Regions from separate parts of the Carnobacterium mobile DSM 4848 genome, predicted to be linked through region 1. Evidence: riboswitches for the same ligand, from Rfam matches in the RefSeq annotation. Region 1 holds a riboswitch; the other holds the start of a gene.
The links. A riboswitch is a leader RNA that binds a small molecule or an ion and turns the genes downstream of it on or off. The one in region 1 is predicted to bind lysine.
Positions count from the first base shown of each region.

Region 1 (8,463 bases):
TTTTTGCAGCCGTTTAGCTTCTTTTACACTAAAAGATGTACTATTTGTGTATTGCACTTTGCTTGCAGCACAACCGCTGGCAAACGCCAATGATTCGACTAAAGACTTTCCTAATGAGAGACTTCCTAGAAATGATCCGACAAAGCAATCGCCAGCACCGGTATCGTTCACTGCAACAACTTTAGGGGCAGTAATTTGATAAAGTTCCCCATCGTGACTGCAAATGCTGCCTTCACTTCCCTGCGAAACGACAATATAATCTACTTTTTTAGACAGTTCTTTTAAGTTATCCAATAAAGAATTTTCTTCCGAAACAATTTCTTGTATTTCAAACGCATTGGGTTTGATAAAGTTGACTCCTACTTCGACTGCCTTGGCTAATGCAGCTCCTGAAAGATCACAAGCAACAAAACAGTTTTTCTTTTTTAGCAATTGCAGCAGTTCTTCTAAATTCCTCAACTCAAAACCTGGCGGCAATGAACCAGCAATCAAAACCATATCGTCTTCTTGAATTTTTTCTTCGATCTGTTCTGTTAACAATTCGATATCATAACTAGAAACTCTAAATCCTTTTTCCGTAATGAGAATACTGCCGCTGACTCCGGCTTCTAAAATAACGTAACTTTCTCGAGTTGGTTTGCCATAAACTTCTACCAAGTCATGATTAATCCCTTTTTCTTGTAAAATTTTTTCTAATTTGCTTTTATTCGTTGTTCCGCAAAAACCTAATGCTTGATTCTTTACCCCTAGTTTGCTCATTGCAAAAGAACCATGATGTCCTTTTCCGCCTAAATCATAATCTATTTTGCTAAGTCGGTTGTTTTTTTCTTTAACCAACGTTTTTTCTAGGAATAGTAATCGGTCAATAGCTGGATTTAATGTAATGGTGTAAATCATACTCTTTTCTCCCTCCGTCTACATTATTTTTCTGAACTCGTTTCTTTATCTTTCCATTGTATCATTTAACTGTATCGCTTTCATTTATTGGCTTTCCTTATAGTAGTTAAAATAATGAATGAACACATTTTTTCATTATAAGTATATTAGAATGTTTATTTTTTTGTCTAAAACTCTCCATTCCAAGAATAAACAATACTAATTGGTATCTGTATAAAAATCTCATTTTTTTATATATACCAATATTAAAATAAAAAATTAAACCTGTTGACATTCCATTATATTAATAATACTATTATCATGTTTTTAAAAACATTTCATGAAAATTAGTATATACCAATTTTAAAACGATTCGATTTGGTCTAGTTCATAACACTGATGGATCAGCTAGTATATCTTACTGCTGAGAAGCTATGTCTAACCAAAAAACGTCCCGTCTCTTAACGCTATCAATATAGAAAGAAGGAAAAGTTCATGTGTGGAATAGTTGGGTACATCGGAAACCGAGATGCTAAAGACATCTTGCTGCAAGGTTTGGAAAAATTAGAATATCGAGGTTATGACTCTGCCGGTATTTTTGTTATTGATGAAAATAAAAGAAGCTATTTATTTAAAGAACAAGGACGGATTGCTGCGTTAAGAAAAGTAGTTGACTCAACTGCAGCAGCTGCCTCAGGTATTGGACATACTCGTTGGGCGACTCACGGGGTTCCAAGCATAGAAAATGCTCATCCACACCAATCAGCTAATGGCCGTTTTACTCTGGTTCATAATGGTGTAATCGAAAACTATCAAGAACTTAAACAAACTTATTTAGCTAACACTCACTTAACAAGCGATACGGACACAGAAATTATTGTTCAACTCATTGCTCATTTGGTAGAAAAAAATACTGTTTCTACCCTCGAAGCTTTTAAAGAAACAGCTGCGCTTTTAAGAGGATCCTATGCATTAGCATTAATTGACAAGGAGCAGCCTGAAATCATTTATGCAGCTAAAAATAAAAGTCCTTTATTAGTTGGGAAAGGCGACGGGTTTAACGTTATTTGCAGCGATGCTATGGCCATGATTCAAGAAACAAATCAATTTATCGAGTTGACCGACGGCGAAATTGTGACGTTGTCTCGCGATACGATTACCATTGAAAACCAGCTGAATGAAGTGATCGAGCGAGAAGCTTATACGGCAGAAATCAATTTGAATGACTTAGACAAAGGGACTTATCCTTACTATATGGCAAAAGAAATGGATGAACAGCCAGCAGTTATCCGGAAAATCATTCAAGCTTATCAAAATGATGAAGGGGTATTTGAATTAGATAAAACTATTCTTGCTAAATTGATTGCCAGTGATCGGATTTATATCGTAGCTTGCGGAACGAGTTACAATGCAGGATGGGTAGGGAAACAGCTATTAGAAAAACTAACTCATATTCCTACTGAAGTTCATTTATCCAGTGAATTTGGACACAATATGCCTTTATTGACCAAAAAACCTTTCTTCATTTTCTTGTCGCAAAGCGGAGAAACAGCAGACAGCCGTCAAGTGTTGGTCAAAGTCAATGAGATGGGCCACCCTTCTTTAACATTAACCAATGTAGCTGGTTCAACACTTTCTCGCGAAGCAGAGTTTACTCTACTGTTACATGCCGGCCCTGAAATAGCTGTCGCTTCTACCAAAGCTTATACTGCTCAAATCGCCGTTTTAGCTATATTAGCCGAAGTGGCAGGTAAAGAAACCGGTCTAGTTGTACAGGATTCCATTGGTCATGATCTTGGAATCGTAGCCAGCGGAATGGAAAGTATTCTCTCTGAAAAACATCAGATCGAACAAATGGCAGCAGATTATTTAAGTATCAGCCGCAATGCTTTTTATATTGGTCGCGGAGTTGATTATTATGTAGCTATGGAAGCTTCACTAAAACTGAAGGAAGTTTCTTACGTACAGACTGAGGGATTCGCTGCTGGAGAACTAAAACATGGAACGATTGCATTGATTGAAGAAGGCACACCCGTGATTGCCGTGATTACTGATGAAGGTATCGCTGGACATACTCGCGGAAACGTACAAGAAGTTCAAGCCCGTGGCGCGAATACAATGGTTTTCTCTATGGAAGGCTTAGAGCAACTAGGCGATCAATTCATTTTGCCAAAAGTCAATCCTTTACTTACTCCATTAGTCAGTGTCGTTCCCACACAATTGTTGGCTTATTATACTAGCTTGCAACGTGGGAACGATGTAGATAAACCAAGAAATCTTGCTAAAAGTGTGACCGTTGAATAAAATCACGCTACCTACGAATCGTTTTGTTGAAAACAAGCCAAAAGGTACTGACTATGCGTCAGCTTTTGACTTGTTTTTTCCTTTTTTTTAAAGTGAATTTGTAATGAAACTATATTAATGAGATAATGAAGTACTATGTCCGGCTTTCTCGCACATAATGATTACACATAGGAGGTTAGGAAATATGCTACAGGAACCATTGAAAACCATCGGATTTGTCAACAGTCATAAAACTGGCGAAAAACGAATTGCTTTGCTGCCAAGAGATGTTGCACACATTCAGCATCGAGAAGTTCTGTTTTTTGAACAAGGTTATGGAAGCGATTTAAATATTTCTGATAACGAATATATGGCTTTAGGCTGCCAAATTGTTTCAAGACAAGTTGCTTTGTCACAAGATATTATTTGCGATCCTAAAATTGGTGATGCTGATTTTTTAAAAAGCTTACAACCAGGACAAACCCTTTTTGGTTGGATTCATGCAGTCCAAAGCAAAGAAGTAACAGAAATCTTAATAGCTAATGGTCTTTCTGCCTATGCTTGGGAAGATATGTATGAAGATCACCGACATTCTTACTGGCGCAATAATGAATTGGCCGGCGAAGCAGCAGTCATGCATGCTTATCAATTGAACGGTGTTATGCCGTATGATACCAAAGTAGCGCTTTTAGGTCGCGGCAACACAGCTCGTGGAGCTCAAAAAATCTTAACGAGTTTAGGGGCAGATGTCCAAGTATATGACCGCAGACAAGAAGCGCTGTTCCGGAAAGAAATGACTAACTTTGATGTAATTGTTAATGCAATTTTATGGGATACTACTCGTACAGACCATCTGATTTATCAAAAAGATCTGAAAAAATTTAAAGAAGGTACAATGATCATTGATGTCAGTTGTGATGAAAATGGCGCAATTGAAACAACTATCCCTACAACACTAGCCCATCCTATTTATGAAGTAGAGGGGGTTGTTCATTACACAGTCGATCATACACCAACTATTTTTTATCGGACTTCTTCAAGTGCAATTTCACAAGAAACTGCTAAGTACATTGATGATTTAGTTGAGAATCGCCCCAATAACGTTTTAGACCACGCCTTAATTATAGAACAGGGACAGATCCTTGATGAACGCATCAACCAATTCCAAAGCAGGGGCACAAAAGATCCCCTAAAAAATATAAGCTAATGATCCTTTCTTGCTAATTCAGAAAAATAAAAAAAGTGCTAACTAACGCAATAAAATTGCTGTTAGTTAACACTTTTTTCTGATCCTAGCCTATTAGCTGAGATCAATCGGAATCGCATCGTTATTTTTTGTTCCACGCAGTCTTGCTGTTTCTGGTTTTAATTGTAAAATCAGAATATTCGGATCATCTTTCCCATCAAAGATAACGTTCATATACGCGCTCCATAGATGATCGATTAGAGACTGATCATCTGTAAGAGAAAGCTTACCTTCGATCTCTACATAATCTTTATTTAAAACGCCTTCTTCATATCCTAACAATACAAATGCATTTGGATTTTCTTCTAACTCTTTCACTTTGGTGGTTCTTTTATCTGTTAATGTATATAAAACAAAACCTTCATTAAAAAAGGTCATATAATAAGCTTTGGGTTTGTTGTCTGAAACAGTGGATAAGACGCCAATACTGTTTTTAGAAATAATTTTTAACGCTTTTTCTCTTTCATCTGCCATTTTAATACCCCCAATTCGTTAGTAAGTATAGTTTGACATACTTTATTTTTCTAATCAAAAGATAGCACTTTAGTCCTTTTCATATTTTTCATTTTAGGATTTCAGAAACGGATTGAGTCACACGTTTGCCAAAGAAGTAAACAACAGCCACTGTCACGATCAATGCCATCGGTAGCACGATCCAAACGGATAGCCCTAAACCAGCAGGAATAAACCCAAAAATAATAGCGATGGCTGCAACCACGATCGCATACAACAATTGGGTCTTTACATGTTCTAAATGGTCTGCTCCTGCTCCCATCGATGACAAAATAGTTGTATCGGAAATCGGTGAACAATGGTCTCCGAAAATAGCACCTGTCAAAACGGCTCCAGTTGTGATAATAATAAAATCAGGATTGTTGGATAATGCTGCTGATAAAGGAATAGCCAGCGGCATTAAAATTCCCATTGCGCCATAAGACGTCCCAGTCGCAAACGAAATAATTGACCCTAGAATAAAGACGATAGACGGCAGTAAGAATACGGGCATTGTATCGGATAACAAAGATACTAAAAATTCTGCTGTACCTAATTCTCTGATAACGGCGCTCAATGACCAAGCCAGCAATAAAATTGCTCCCGTGATAATCAAAGATTTCATTCCATTGATCCAAGTATCGACTGCTTCACCCCAAGTAAAGGTCTTTTGTGATACACCCATCGTCATGGCTACGAGGCTTGCCAATAAAGCTGCCTGAAACAACACGATACTCGCATCCGAAGCACCAAAAGCTTCTTGGATAGCTAAAAGAGACAAAGGACTTGCTTTCAGAACTGCTATAGCCGCAGCTTCTCCATTTTCTATGATTGCATTGTATCCATTGAAATAAAAACCAACGAAAGCTGCTACAATTAACGTACCGATTGGAATAATCATATTCCAAATGCTTAATTTTGTTCCTTCAGCTGGTTCCATCTCATCAATTTCTTTTGACGAGACCATATTCAACTCATCTTCATCATATAAAGTACGATTACGTGCTTTTTTTTCAGCGTTCAGCATGGGCCCAAATTCTTTTAATAATAGAATAGTCGCTAATACAAAAGCCAACATTAAGAAATTATAAAATCGATAAGGTAACGTTTGAACAAAAATACCATAAGCATTGACTGTTTGGCCAATCGCTTCATACCCCTCCTTGATCAAACCTACTTCATACCCTACCCAAGTTGAAATTAAGGCTATCCCGGCAATCGGAGCTGCCGTTGCATCAACAATAAAGGCTAATTTTTCTCTAGAGACATGTTTTTCATCTGTCACTGGCCTCATCACAGGTCCAACAATTAAGGAATTAGCGTAATCATCAAAAAACATCAGTATACCCAAAATCCACGTAATCACTTGGGCACTTTTAGGACCTTTAGCTTTGTTTGACAAAGCAGAAGCAACAGCTTTTGCACCTCCCATTTTAGTCATCAAGGCTATTAATCCGCCTATTGTTAAGACTTGGAGAATAATCCCCGCATTCCAAGGATCAGCCAAAGAAGTCAACGCATAATCTACAACGCTTAAAAATGCTTGTATTATCGCAAAAAAAGAATTGCTCGTTGCTAAATGAAGGACATATGCTCCTGAAAAAATACCGATAAATAATGAGATAATAACATTTTTAGTTACAAAGGCTAATATTATCGAAACAAAAGGCGGTACTAATGTAAACCACCCATAATTGACACCAGAACCGTTTCCATTTGAGAAATCCATATTAGCAGCAACTACCATAAAAATTGCTAATGCTGAAACCAAACCAATTTTCTTCTTCATTTTCTTACTCCCTTTCTTAATTTGAACGCAAAAAAACGCCTTGAGTTCTATTCAACTCAAGGCGCACTTTATGTATAGATTCACACAATTCAGTACCCTTTGTTGATAGTCCTCCACAAATTCATGCCTGAAATTTTGTGACAGTGCTGAACATATTCTGTTCAGCCCCAGCATCCAACAGTTTGGCACTGTTAAACACTTCGGCGATTTTCCCTTTCCAACTACTTCATCGTGCCCTCTCACTAGTTGTACTCTTAAAAACCGCGCCTCTATCTTTATTTTTTTTAAAATCTTATCCTTTAGTATACAGTATTTTTTACATTTTGACACTGCATTCTGCTAATCCACATCCGATTTTAATACAGTTTTTGACCTCTTTTCTTCTTGCCTTAAAAGAATACGTTGTTATTTGTCACTAGCAGAGAAATTCGCTTATTGTCTTTAAGTTGATTAACTGTTTAATCAAGCGTAAACTATTTGTATACACAAGCGTTTTCACTTCTTAACTAAAGGAGGGTTTCATATGAAAATTTTAGTCACTGGCGCCACCGGTATGTTAGGTACTAAAGTAGTTGAGGCATTATTAAAAAAAGGTGTTCCTACAGAGTCTCTTGCAATCCCTGTTCATAAGTGAAGGCTTGCCCTTGTTGTTAAAACGTCCTGCCATCACTTTGCAGGAATCTTTAGCAGAAATCATTCATCGGTTTAAAGAAAGCTAAGAAGATGTTGCCTTTTTTTTCCTGATAATAATAAAACAGATCATTAGATATCATGGTTCAGATCTTTTATAATAAAATAGAAAACTTTTTCATTTTAACGAAGGATGGGACGATCCACCTCTCAATCCATTAAGTATATTTTCTCAAATAATTGAGGAAATACCAACTAAGAAACAACTTAGGTTCATAAGGTTTTCCTTTTTTTGTCGGAAGACTAAAACCTTAAATATAATGTACAAGGATGATTTTATGATAAATAAAAAAGCTTTGTTTCCTGCATTTATCACAATGGCAGTATTAGCCGGCTGTTCAATGAACAACGCCCCTGATAATGAAACAACTAACACATCTTCTCAAGCAAGTTCTGCAGAAGAAACTAGCCAAAGCAGCAGTCAGGAAAGCACAGTTGAAGAAAGTTCCAGCAGTGAAGCAGCCAATCAATCAAGTGCGGCTTCATCAACAAGTTCGAGCGAACAACCAGCTGCTTTATCTCAACAAGAGGTTCTTGAAGCCATTGAAAATGAACTCTATACCGATGCGCCTATCCATTTACCTAAACAACTCCCAATGAAAGAGGGCAAACATCTAAGTGCGACTACTTCATCCGAAGCGGGTACCTATGCTGTTGTCTTTTATGAAAGTGATGAACCAATCCCGATTAACAATCAGCAGTTAACGAATAGCACCAGTTCAGCTGAAAAAATTGCCCAATTAACGGTTCAACAATATCCTTCTCAAAAAGAAGCTGACGATCAAATAGTCCATCAAACGTTCAGTGAACAAGGCGGACAAGAAGTCGATCTAGGGTATGATATTACCGGCTATCAAGACGCAGGAGCCGGTTCTGTTTATACTGGCTGGAATGAAGGCCAATGGGCTTTGGCTGTCCATGCCAGAACCTCAAATAGCGAACAAGGTACTGAATTAGCGAAAGAAGCAGTAGAGTTCTTAGAAGAGAACAGTCTTCCGGTTCCTAACCCTCATGGTTATGCTCATCTTGATTCCGAGCGTGAAACCAACCGGATCCTTTGGCAAGACGGAACAACAGTCTATGTTAT
Region 1 covers NZ_JQMR01000001.1:1,389,759-1,398,221, forward strand. The annotation lists gene BR87_RS06485 (1-phosphofructokinase family hexose kinase) at 1-897, opposite strand, end outside; gene glmS (glutamine--fructose-6-phosphate transaminase (isomerizing)) at 1,372-3,180, shown strand; gene BR87_RS06495 (N(5)-(carboxyethyl)ornithine synthase) at 3,365-4,366, shown strand; gene BR87_RS06500 (pyridoxamine 5'-phosphate oxidase family protein) at 4,460-4,879, opposite strand; gene BR87_RS06505 (Na+/H+ antiporter NhaC family protein) at 4,968-6,686, opposite strand; lysine riboswitch at 6,785-6,966, opposite strand; gene BR87_RS13030 (NAD-dependent epimerase/dehydratase family protein) at 7,210-7,320, shown strand; gene BR87_RS06510 (hypothetical protein) at 7,655-8,463, shown strand, end outside.

Region 2 (8,463 bases), 1.1 Mb from region 1:
GCTTTTTTTTCCAACGTGGCAATGGGTCTGCGACACTAATGGCAGTTGAAATTAAGTAGCCTCCAGCAAGTCCTCCAATATGACCAGCTAAATCAATAGAAGAATCAAAAACACCAAAAACTAAATTGATTATAACTAACAATAAAAAATTTTTAGATAATTGTTGGATTGCTGGATTATGAGGATAAGTTTTTCCTAACATTAAAGCTGCCCCAAACATACCAAAAATAGCAGTACTTGCTCCAGCTGATATGGCATTATTAGCAGCAAAACTTACTGCATTTCCAGCAAATCCACTTAGGAGATAAATAAGACCGAAACGCCAGTGACCAAAAAGACTTTCTAATTGAATTCCAAGGTAGTATAAAATAAGCGAGTTAATTAAAAGGTGCATCCAACCGATATGCAAAAACATCGGTGTTATTAACCGCCACCATTCCCCCCAAGCAATAAAGGGGTTAAATTTTGCTCCAAATTCAATTAATGTCTGTGTATTTGTGCTGCCTCCGTTAAAAGTCATTAAAATAAACAACACAATTTGGATACCTAAAAAGGTATAAGTTAGAAGAGGTTGTTTAAAAAAACGCTTTATTTTCATTTCCGATTGATAATCCAAGTCATCAACTCCATTCTTTATCACATGGGCTAATATAATGAAAATCGTATGATTTACATTATTTTCTCATTATAGCATAAAAAGTGATTGTTCACGCTAACAAAAATGTACAACAGCGACTGATTTTAAAACAACAGGCAAGAACTAGATTTAACAAATAAAAAAAAGCCTTTTAACAGGCTCTTTCTAATAAACTATTCCATATTATCAATATCTTTACTTAAATCCTGGATAGCCTCTAAGTTATGACTTTCATGCTCTTCCTCAGGTACGCGTTCACTCAAAGTAAAAACTTCATCCTTAAAATTTTTGAAATCTGCTGTTACAAAAGTAATTTGTAAGGGATTTATATAAATAGAATCGCCATTTTGATTTTCTAATAAAACTAATCGGCTATCCAGCATACCGTCTTCTGTGTTAATTATTTCATTAAATGCTGCTTGAGATAAATTGACCTTTAAAGATTCACCATTACTAAAAAAAACTTCACATGTATCCATCTGCAAAACCGTCCTTTCTTTAGTTACTATGAGTATACCAAAGGTCAGACAGGACACCAAATAGAATGAATTCCTATTTTTTATTTCTGTAGGAACTTTACTTTTTCTGCAGTGATTAAAAAATCAAGCGGTATATCAAAAGCTTCTACTGGAAATGACCCTAATTTCTGTTCTTTAAAAACTAAAGAAATAGTCGTTCCTTTATAGTCCGCTAAGAACCGATCATAATAACCGCCGCCGAATCCTACGCGGTATCCTTTCTCCGAATAAGCTAATCCAGGAACGATTACTAAATCGATTTTTGATTTAGGGATAGCCGGCAATGTTTTAAGGGGTTCTGTTAACCCGAACGATGAAGTTTCCATAGGAGTAGTTGAAGAATAAACCACAAAATCCATCTCTCGGTTTTTCTTCGTCCTAGGAACAACAACGGTTTTTCCTTCTCTCCAAGCTTTTTCGATAATCGGATAAGTAGACAGCTCCAATTCTTGAGATAAGGTAAGTGCTATTATTTCAGCTTTGTTCCATTGTTCCATTCCAAAAAGCAGTTCGTAAATATTTTTTTCTTGTTCTTTTTTTTGTTCAAACGGTAAATTATTCAGCCGTTTTATCATTTGCTGCCGAATTTCCTTTTTTGACATCTTATTTTACCTCCTTAAGAAAAAAAGTGCTGAGAATAATTACTCTCAGCACTTTTTACCCTTTATGATCAGCTACCAAATTCACCGTATAAAAAAACAACAGAAATTCTGTTGTTATTTTGTTTCACGATGTAAAGTAACGACGCGTTCGCGCGGGCAATATTTCTTAAATTCTACACGATCCGGATTGTTACGTTTGTTTTTCTTTGAGATGTAATTACGTTCTTTACATTCAGTACATTCCAATGTGATATTTACACGCATGATTTTCCCTCCAAGCACTAAACAATAATTGAAGTTACATTTCGTAAACTTCTGACTTAAATATCATATCATTTTTTTGAAAAACATGCTAGTATTTTTTTCAGGTTGTAAAGTTTTTTTACTTTACGAAGTTCTTTGCATTTATTTATTTTTATTATTGATAAAAAATTAGGTACAAAAATTTTCATTTATTTTCATTTATTATTAAAGAATATTTTCGATTTTAAGGATACGGGCATAAAGTTCAATACCTTTGAGTAAAACTTTTTCGTCAAAATTAAATCTTCCGCTATGGAGTGGAGAAGTCCATCCTTTGTCAGGTCTGCTAGTCCCCAAAAACATGAACACTCCTCTTATACCTTCTTGATAAAAGGAAAAATCTTCAGCAAGCATCACTGGCTTTATAACTTGGAAAGCCTCTTTATCAAGAGAATCCATGATCAGCTGAATCATTTTTTCATCATTGATAACAGCCGGGTAAAAATCTGTAATATCCAAAACACAGTTGACAGCTGTTATGCTTTTTATGCCATCACAAATAGCTGCTAGTCTTTCTTTTATTTTTAGGTAAGTTGCTGTATCGTAACTTCGAATTGTTCCAGAAAGTTTTGCTTTTCCTGCCACAATATTACGTACTTCCCCTGCTTGTAAAGTGCCAATATTCACTACTGCTGGTTCCAAAGGGTCTAAGTTTCGGCTTACAATATTTTGGACAGCCAATACGACATGGGCAGCAGCGACAATAGCGTCATTGCCAAGATGCGGCTGACCAGCATGAGCACTTTTCCCTTCCAAGGTTATATTGAATTCCCCATTTCTAGCCATAAGCGGTCCCGTAGCTAATCCAATTTTCCCTTCAGGAAGATCTGGATAGACATGATAACCATAAATTTTATTGACATTAAGTTTTTGAAGGATACCTGATTCCATAATTACTTTTGCTCCGCCAGGGCCTTCTTCAGCCGGCTGAAAAATCAATACTACAGTCTTTTTTAATTCAGGGAGTGATTTCAAATACTTTGCAAAGCCTAGAAGAAGGGCCATGTGCCCATCATGACCACAAGCATGCATTCTGCCAGCATGCTGAGAAGCAAAACTCATGCCGGTTTCTTCTGCCACTTCTAAAGCGTCCATATCTGAGCGAAAAGCTATCGCTTCAGTTGTCTTACCTTCAAGAACAGCTATCCAACCTGTCTGTGCTACACTACAAGGTTCGTATCCATATTCCAGCAGCTTTTTTTTCACATAAGCCGAAGTCTTTGGCAGGTTAAAGCCAATTTCAGGTATTTGATGCAACTCTCTTCTTATGGTGGTAACAGTTTCAGTTAACTCTTCTATTTTCACATTCAATTCCCCAATTCTTCCATTACTTCTTCAAATGTATCCAAAAATAATTGAATATCCTTTTCTTCAACCACAAAAGCAGGTAATAACCGGATAACTGATTTTCCTGTAACATTCAACAACACGCCTTTTTTAAAGGCGGCGTCTTTGATTTTAGCGGCATGAATTCCCACATCAACTCCAATCATGAGGCCTAATCCACGTACTTCTAAAATAATAGTTGGATACTTTTGTTGTAATTTTACCAGCTCTGTAAAAAGAAGTTGTGACATACGATGGATATGTTCTTGAAAGTCATTTTCCAGAATTACGTCAAGCAAAGCTTTTCCTGCAGCTGCAGCAACAGGATTTCCGCCGAAGGTCGTTCCGTGATCCCCTGGACTCAGTACTTCTTCTAACCTTTCACTAACCAACATAGCGCCAATCGGCAAGCCGCCTCCAAGCCCTTTCGCAAGAGTTACAATATCAGGTACGATATCGAAATATTCATAAGCAAAAAGCTTGCCCGTTCGAAAAAGACCTGTTTGAACTTCATCAATAAGAATAAGTACATCATATTTTTGAGCTAATATTTTCACTTTATTGATAAACTCTTCTGTAACTAATCGAATGCCTGCTTCGCCTTGAACGACTTCGAACATAATCCCACACGTCTGTTCATCCACTGCGTTCTCTAAAGCAGAAAGATCATTTAACGGAACATGTTTTACTCCTGGCATAACTGGTGCAAATTGTGCTTTATATTTTTCATTGCCTGTTAAACTAAGCCCTCCTATTGTCCGTCCATGGAACCCGCTCTCCAAACTAACAAAATTCACTTTATCCGGATCTTTTTCTCTGCCATATTTTTTTGCTAATTTAATCATGGCTTCGTTAGCTTCTGTTCCTGAATTGGCAAAGAACACTTTACTAGCAAAACTATTTTCAACGAGGCTTTTAGCAAGTTCTACGGTAGAGGGTGCGACAAAGTAATTAGAAAGGTGTAAATAGCTGTCTACCTGCTTTTTTACAGCTTCCATGATCTTTGGATGTTTATGTCCTAAAATATTTACCGCAATACCTGAATAAAAATCTAAAAATTTTCTTCCATCAACATCTGTTAGATACATTCCTTCTGCATCAATGATTTCCAGTGGTAAACGATTATAAAGATTTAAAACATATTTCTTATCGTCATCGATTAAAGCCATTGTCTCTTCACCTCAAACCTTCCATAAGTGCTGTTTTTTTACTTGTTTTTTCATCCTTTATTTTTATAATTCTCGCAGGAGAACCAGCAACAACGGTATTTTCAGGAACATCTTCTAGAACTATCGCACCAGCAGCAACCACTGCGCCTTTTCCGATAGTCACTCCTTCAATTACAACTGCATTAGCGCCGACAAGCACATCATCATGAATAATAACCGGTGAATTTGATGGGGGTTCAAGTACTCCTGCTATAACTGCACCAGCTCCAATATGACAATTTTTACCAATGATTCCGCGAGCTCCTATTACAGCGTTCATATCGATCATTGTATTTTCTCCAATAATCGCCCCAATATTGAGGATAGCCCCCATCATAATAACTGCTCCTTTTTGGATAGTAACATGATCTCTGATATGAGCTCCGGGTTCAATGCGAGCATCAATATGAGTAATATCCAAAAGTGGTATAGCAGAGTTGCGTCTGTCATATTCCAATACAGTATCTACTATTTTTTCTTTGTTTATTTCTATAAATGCCCGGATATCTTCCGCTTCACCAAAGATAGTAAAGCTTCTTCCGCTTCCAAAAATCTTGAGTCCCTCATACGAAACTCCATCTAACTCTCCAATAACGTATAATTTAACGGGTGTTTTCTTTTTAGCGGCTTTGATATAAGCTGCTATTTCATAGGCATCTGTTAAAAAGCTCTCATTCATTGTTATTCCTCCTGGTTTCTTCATAATTCTATTTTCTCATATAAAAAGCAGTTTGTTTGCTTTCCTTTTTTTCTTATTAGCTAGTCTCACTTATCCAATATTTTCTAACATTATTTCGCCTACAGCAACTTTTACTGCTGGACCACTAAGGATAACTGAATCAGCAAATAAAACATTCAGTTCTCCGCCATCAACATGAACTTTCACTTTTTCATCCGTTAACCCTTTTTTATGAGCGATGACCTGTGAAGAAGCAGCTCCGGTTCCGCAAGCAAGAGTATATCCGACTCCGCGTTCATAAGTACGAAGCTTGATATTTTTCCGGTCCAAAATTTGGACAAAATTAACGTTTATCCATTTAGGAAAAAATTCATGGTGACAAAGAGCATAAGCATCTTCATCAGGTACTTTGTCAGCAGTCAAGATGATGCCATGTAAAGTGCCTAAGAACAGGACATCCATCTCATACTCTCTTCCATTGACGATTAGCGATATACTATTTCCGTTGGTCAATGGATGTACTGTATCAGGATAGTCAAGCCTATAGGTGGGTTTGTTTAAATCGATAACAATGTCTTTATAACCGCGGCTTACATCAACCGATAAAATTCCAGCCAATGTTTCCACCATAAATCTCTCTTCAGCAAGAATACCCGTTTCATGAACATATCTTCCGAAACAACGTAGTCCATTCCCACACATAGGAGCAACCGATCCATCTTGATTGTAATAATTCATTTTAATATCAGCTTTTGTTGATTCTCCTGCCATCATAAGGCCATCAGCGCCTATTCCAAAAAAACGGTGGCATACTTTCTTTGCAATTTCTGGCAGTTGGCTTTCATCTATATTTTTATCATCCACAAAAATAAAATCATTTCCCGTTCCATGGTACTTAATAAACTTCATAATTTCCTCCTTCTGAAAGCTCTAGTTTCCTCTGACTTCCCTTAGCTCTAATGAATAGAAATAGCATTATTCCCTTATCCATTAGTAGAAAACTTTTATTTCTAATTTTCTCTAAAACAAAAAAATTAGTCTGCTTTCTAAAAAAACAGCCGTAAGCGAATGCTCACGGCTGTTACTACCTGCAGTCGCCCTACCAAGCTAAAGCACATTTTTCTATCATTGGGCAACGTTAGAAAAATAGTCCCATATTTATTCAACATGGGCCCAGTATCATTATACTTCGGCGTCAGCCCCTTTCCCTAGGTACTCTTGACATGACGCAGCCTCTTTTCGCATGGTATTATTATTTTTTTTATTTTACCGTTAATGTTTTAGGCTGTCAATAAAGAGTTCAAGCTAAAAAATAGTTCGTCTCATTCTAAAATTTCTGCCATTTAGCTAATATAATAAAGCTGCTATATCTTTATTAAGTTTTTTTTACATTCTATGTTTCTAAAAGATAATATGGTAAAATTAAACTTGAAGTTTAAATAAAAGAGGTGAAAATAGTGGATTTATGGATAATAGTGATTATCTTATTAGTTATTGCCATTGCATTGATTGGATGGTCTTTTTATAAAAAAGATAATGGTGAAAAAATTAAAGAAGAATTTGAAGAATTATCTCTTCAATTATTACAAGACATCTACCAATTAAAAAAACGCGTTGCTGTTCTTGAAGAAGAATTAAATATTCATTCAGAAGAAACAGCTACATCAGCAAAAATACATGACGTATTAAAAAAACATGTGATCACTTTATATACTCAAGGAGTAGCGATCGAGGATATTGCCAATCAAACGAGATTATCAGAGGCAACCATTAAAGTTGTGATAGATGACTATATCAATACAAAATAAAAACTTAAAAGAAGGAGCTTTTTGAATGAGTAAACCCACATTACGTTACATGGCACTCGGTTTTTTGATTTCTGCCATCGTTCTGGCTGGATACCGTCTTTTCCTTTACGAGCCACAGGTAAGTGCTGATCATTCGACTAAAAATGATTCTGTTACACTAAGCAAAGAAGAAGCATCCTACAAAGAAAAATATGAAAGTTTGCTAGCTGAAACAGAAGTTGCGAACTTGACTGAAGATAAAGAAAATTCAAAGGACACTGAAACAGCTTCTTCTGAAAAACCAAAAGAAGAAGATTCAGCCACAACATCAAGCGAATCAAGCAAGCCAGAAGTCGTTAAGACAACGATCGTCATTAATGACGGTGATCCAAGTAGTGTTGCTGTGCAACAATTAGAAGATCAAGGAATTATTAAGGATTCATCTGAATTTGAAACATTCCTTGAAGAAAATGATTATATTTCGCTTTTACGTCCCGGTTCTTATGAAGTAACTAGCGAAATGGATTTTCAGCAAATCGCAGATAGCTTAATGGGCCGTTAACCTTAAGTACACAAAAAACCGCTAATTAATTAGCGGTTTTTTGTGCTTTTTGTTGATTTTTCTATTCTTCAGCGTCATCTGAATCAGCATCTTTGGCTACTTCAGCATCTAAGTTTTTATACTTTCCTACACGGAAATACGCATCAAATACTTGACGAGCAATACTTGTGTTTTCTTTATTCGTATTTGGTAACGGTAAATACGGTACCACTACTGTAACCGCAATTTGCGGATCATCAAAAGGAGCATACCCAATAAATGTCCGATTTTCTACCGAAGATCCTTGGGCACTTTCTACAGGCCCAAAGTAACTCGCTTCAGCTGTTCCTGTTTTTCCTGCAGCATCGTATTCAGCACCGATAAAAGCACTTCTCGCTGAACCGTTTGCTCCATGGACTACTTGGTACATTCCTTGCTGCGCGCGGGAAAATTCCGTTTTTCCTACATTAACCGTATTTAAGATTTGAGGTTCTAGTTGAGTTTCTACTGCTCCTAGATTACCATCTTCATCTGTTCCACGAACTTCGCTTACGATTCTAGGCGCAATGCGCTTTCCGCCATTGGCTATAGTTGAGACATATTGGATCATTTGAATGGGTGTATACGTATCATATTGTCCAAATGAGAAAAACAACGGTTGTGCACCAGTAATATCTGTACCGACAAAACCAGAGCCTTCACCTGGCAAGTCGATCCCAGTTTTGATTCCTAAACCGAACTGTGCATAATAAGCTCTTAACTTATCGATGACTTCTCTACTATCAATCTTTAAAGTTGTATTAGGCGTATAGGTATATTGTCCGCCCATTCGCATAGCAACTTTTGACATGTAGACGTTTGA
Region 2 covers NZ_JQMR01000001.1:302,727-311,189, reverse strand. The annotation lists gene BR87_RS01405 (rhomboid family intramembrane serine protease) at 1-616, opposite strand, end outside; gene BR87_RS01400 (hypothetical protein) at 811-1,116, opposite strand; gene BR87_RS01395 (5-formyltetrahydrofolate cyclo-ligase) at 1,197-1,757, opposite strand; gene rpmG (50S ribosomal protein L33) at 1,872-2,021, opposite strand; gene BR87_RS01385 (M20 metallopeptidase family protein) at 2,226-3,365, opposite strand; gene BR87_RS01380 (aspartate aminotransferase family protein) at 3,368-4,555, opposite strand; gene dapD (2,3,4,5-tetrahydropyridine-2,6-dicarboxylate N-acetyltransferase) at 4,563-5,273, opposite strand; gene dapF (diaminopimelate epimerase) at 5,364-6,182, opposite strand; lysine riboswitch at 6,376-6,519, opposite strand; gene BR87_RS01365 (hypothetical protein) at 6,731-7,081, shown strand; gene BR87_RS01360 (hypothetical protein) at 7,107-7,622, shown strand; gene BR87_RS01355 (peptidoglycan D,D-transpeptidase FtsI family protein) at 7,684-8,463, opposite strand, start outside.
Region 2: another riboswitch for lysine. It lies ahead of dapF (diaminopimelate epimerase); the one in region 1 lies ahead of BR87_RS06505 (Na+/H+ antiporter NhaC family protein).